One region of the Bradyrhizobium sp. USDA 3311 genome, then DNA from elsewhere that is predicted to be linked to it. Evidence: predicted binding sites of a transcription regulator. Region 1 holds the regulator's gene; the other holds the start of a gene.
The links. The regulator LexA, encoded in region 1, represses DNA repair genes until DNA is damaged. The targets are predictions, from matches to a motif close to TGTTCNNNNTGTGTTCNG.
Positions count from the first base shown of each region.

Region 2: uvrA (excinuclease ABC subunit UvrA) is a predicted target of LexA. The motif match lies at 1,123-1,140, and genes of this name have one in related genera.

Region 1 covers NZ_JBSSFI010000001.1:5,632,430-5,634,601, forward strand. The annotation lists gene ACVWW6_RS26915 (hypothetical protein) at 1-85, opposite strand, end outside; gene ACVWW6_RS26920 (hypothetical protein) at 279-479, opposite strand; gene lexA (transcriptional repressor LexA) at 754-1,449, opposite strand; gene ACVWW6_RS26930 (molybdopterin molybdotransferase MoeA) at 1,625-2,172, opposite strand, start outside.
Region 2 covers NZ_JBSSFI010000001.1:5,815,253-5,817,424, reverse strand. The annotation lists gene ACVWW6_RS27830 (outer membrane protein) at 184-936, shown strand; gene uvrA (excinuclease ABC subunit UvrA) at 1,236-2,172, shown strand, end outside.

The DNA of each region.
Region 1 (2,172 bases):
AGGTGCCGCGGAAGGTGGTCGTGACGATCGTCTCGCCGACTTGTGCGGGACGCGTCGCGACGGCATGCAGGCTGTAGTCACACATCGGGTGCTCCTCATTCAGGGATAGCGACCCGCGCCTCCTTCGGAGGCACTGGCCTCTATCAGAGTGGAAGCATGTTAGCGTCTTCTCGGTTGTAGGCAAATCTGCGGCTTGGCTTCGCAGGCTGCCATCACAATATCTTTTTCAAATGCGTCAGGAACAAAAACCGCTTCCGTGCATTTGGCGTGCATCTTCGTCAGCGACCAGCAGGTGCCGACCAGCCCGAATATTGCCAGGCGGGTTGCGACGGCTGCGCGACGGCGTTGCGCAATTGCTCGCTCGCCGTCGTCGGCGTTGCCTTGCGGGCATGGTGCGACTGCGCGGCGAAGGCTTGCGATGCCGACGCGGATGCTGCGATCAGCGCCACCGTGACGGTGCTCAAAACGATCTTGCGCATTGATTGCCTCCTCGATCTCCAGGGCCACGAAGCGATGAGGGCTTCGTGCGGCGTCGCGAGGATGTAGCGCTAGAGAGGGGCCGGATAATCTGAGCAAAACCAGAAAGACTATCCAGCCGGAGCGGACAATCGTCAACGCGCGGGTCGCCAACCGGCGGGCCGCGCTTTAGGTGATTGTTTGAGCATGATCTCCGCGCAAGCGCGTCCTGCGCTTGTCGCGAGGGAAAACCGCTGCGCACTTTGTGCTAACGCGGCCCTCCAGTCCGGATCACGCTCAGTACTTCCGGTACAGGCCGATCAGCTTGCCCTGAATCTTCACCCGGTTGGGCGGCAGGATGCGGACCTCATAGGCCGCATTGGCGGGCTCGAGCGCGATCGAGGCGCCGCGGCGGCGGAAGCGCTTCAGCGTCGCTTCCTCGTCGTCGATCAGCGCCACCACGATGTCGCCGGTGTCGGCGCTCTCATTGCGCTGGATCAGCGCCATGTCGCCGTCGAGGATGCCGGCTTCGACCATCGAGTCGCCGCGCACTTCGAGCGCGTAGTGCTCGCCCGAGCCGAGCATGTCGGGCGGTACGCTGATGGTGTGGCTGCGGGTCTGCAACGCTTCGATCGGCGTGCCGGCCGCGATACGGCCCATCACCGGCACCGCAACGGGGCGTTCGCCCTCGTCCGCGCTGGAGCTCGCTCGCACCTTGCCGAGATTGCCCTCGATGACGCTCGGCGTGAAGCCACGGCGGTTGCCAGCGGCGGCCTGCAGCTCGGGCAACTTGATCACCTCGATCGCGCGGGCCCGGTTGGGCAGGCGCCGGATGAAGCCGCGCTCCTCCAGTGCGGTGATCAGGCGATGGATGCCTGACTTCGAGCGCAGGTCGAGCGCGTCCTTCATCTCGTCGAAGGAGGGCGGCACACCGCTTTCCTTCAAACGCTCGCTGATGAATCGCAGAAGCTCGTATTGTTTGCGCGTTAACATCTCGACCAAATCCCCCGGTTGATGTCGTTCGATTCCGAGACGGTGAATTCAGCGGCGAGCCGCCAGATGCTCGAAACAAATCATGAACGGACACTATATGTTCGATATGTGTTCCGCAACTGCTTAATTTACCGTGAACGCGACAAAGTTCGCGGAACGCGCAGGACCAGTGCGTTCAGGCGGGCAGTCGCAGCACCTCGCAAGGCGCGCCTGCCTCGGCCTTCGGCGCGAACGGCGCGCGCACGAGAAGTGCCTGCGCCGCAGCGAGATTCGCAAGCAGCGAGGAATCCTGATGATTGACGGGAAGGGCGACAAGCATGCCGTCGTCGCGCCGCTCCAGGCGCGCACGAAGATAGTCCTCGCGCTGGTCATTGGCACCGACATCGCGGCCGAGCACGGCGCGCTCGCGACGATGGTGAATCACGGCGCGGCCCGACAGGGCGCGAATCAACGGCACCATGAACAGGAAGCCGCACACATAGGACGACACGGGATTGCCGGGCAGGCCGATCACACCCATCGCCCCTAGCCGGCCTTGCATCATCGGCTTGCCCGGCCGCATCGCGATCTTCCAGAACGCCATCGCAATGCCTTCGGTCTTCAGCGCCTGCTGGACCAGATCGTGGTCGCCGACCGAGGCGCCGCCGATCGTGATCAGGATGTCGGCGCCGCTCTCTCGGGCACGGCGGATGCCGGCTGTGGTGGCCTCCAGCGTATCGGCGG
Region 2 (2,172 bases), 180 kb from region 1:
CGCCGGCCTTTTTGTTTTTCGCGCCCAAGTATCCAATCCAGCCGCTCGCTAGCGTTTTCGGAGAGGTGTGGCACATCGGTGACACAACCTTTGGCTTTAATAATGTATAGCAATGGCATCAGTTGGGTCGTTGGGTCCGCTGCTTTTCGCCGACGAAGAGAAACGAAACTGGGGAATTTGAAAATGAAGAGGATTGTGCTGGCTTCGGCCAGTCTGCTCGTGCTCAGCGCGTTGGCTCCTGCCTCGGCGGCTGACCTGGCGGCCCGCCCTTACACCAAGGCGCCCGTGGCCGTGGCCTCGATCTACAACTGGAGCGGGTTCTACATCGGCGGCAACGCCGGTGGCGGCTCGAGCCATAATTGCTGGGATCTCACCGCCGTCGGAGTCGCCGCAATTCCGGTCACGGCTGAAGGCTGTCACAATGCGACCGGCGCTCTCGTCGGCGGCCAGATCGGCTATCGCTGGCAGTCCAGCAGCTGGGTGTTCGGCCTTGAAGCCCAGGGCGATTGGGCTGACCTGAAGGGCTCGAACGTCAGCGCTCCCGCCGCTCTCTTCCCGCTGGTGAACAATACCAAGATCGACGCCATCGGCCTCTTCACCGGCCAAGTCGGCTATGCCTGGAACAACGTGCTCTGGTACGTGAAGGGCGGCGCGGCTGTCACCCACAACAAGTTCAGCGGCACTCTGGCTGGCATTACGCTCGACACCGCGAACGAAACGCGCTGGGGCGGGACCGTCGGCACCGGCATCGAATTCGGCTTCGCTCCGAACTGGTCGGTGGCGGTCGAATACAACCACTTGTTCATGGGCAAGCACACCGACACTTTCACCTTCCTCGGCGTGGCCACCCGCAGCGACAGCATCAAGCAGGACGTCGACATGGGCACCGTCCGCCTCAACTACACCTTCGGCGGCCCCGTCGTCGCGAAGTACTGAGCTTCGCCTCCATCGCGATCGCGTTACGAAAGGCCGGCCTTGTGCCGGCCTTTTTGTTTTCGCGGACAGCCGAGCCGTCAGGGAATCGTGGGGCGAGAGGCCGTTCCGGTGCTCCGCTGCTGCCAGATGCCGCCAGCACGCCAACAATCCGTTGACGATTCGCAAGTCCCACTGGAAATCCGCCGCTGTTCTTCCTACGTTCGCTGACAACCCCATCGGCGCCGATCCCGGTTCCGGGCAAAGCGCGCCTTCACCATTGGCGCGGCCGCGCGTCTTTGGGATTCCCTGAGGACACCGGGATGGATGAAGTGATCAAGGCGAAGCGCCAACAACAGAACGCGGGCTCGAGCCTGCGCGCAATTACGATCCGTGGCGCGCGCGAGCATAACCTCAAGAACATCGACGTCGAGATTCCCCGCGACAAGCTCGTGGTGTTCACCGGCCTCTCCGGCTCCGGCAAATCCTCGCTCGCCTTCGACACCATCTATGCCGAGGGCCAGCGCCGCTACGTCGAATCGCTGTCGGCCTATGCGCGCCAGTTCCTGGAGATGATGCAGAAGCCTGACGTGGACCAGATCGACGGCCTGTCGCCGGCGATCTCGATCGAGCAGAAGACGACCTCGAAGAACCCTCGCTCCACCGTCGGCACCGTCACCGAGATCTACGACTACATGCGCCTGCTCTGGGCGCGCGTTGGCGTGCCCTATTCGCCCGCCACCGGCCTGCCGATCGAGAGCCAGACCGTCTCGCAGATGGTGGACCGCGTGCTGGCGCTGCCCGAGGGCACCCGCCTCTATCTGCTCGCGCCGGTCGTGCGCGGCCGCAAGGGCGAGTACCGCAAGGAGCTCGCCGAATGGCTCAAGAAGGGCTTTCAGCGCGTCAAGATCGACGGCACCTTCCATGAGCTCGCGGAAGCGCCGACGCTGGACAAGAAGTTTCCGCACGACATCGACGTCGTCGTCGACCGCATCGTGGTGCGCGCCGACATCGGCCAGCGTCTCGCCGAAAGCTTCGAGACCGCGCTGAAGCTCGCCGAGGGCCTTGCCGTTGTCGAATTCGCCGATGCGCCCGCGGCCGCGCCGGCCGAGGAAAAGAAGAAGACCGCGAAGATCCACGACAAGAGCGGACCCGAGCGCATCCTGTTCTCGGAAAAGTTCGCCTGCCCCGTCTCCGGCTTCACGATTCCCGAGATCGAGCCGCGCCTGTTCTCGTTCAACAACCCCTACGGCGCCTGCC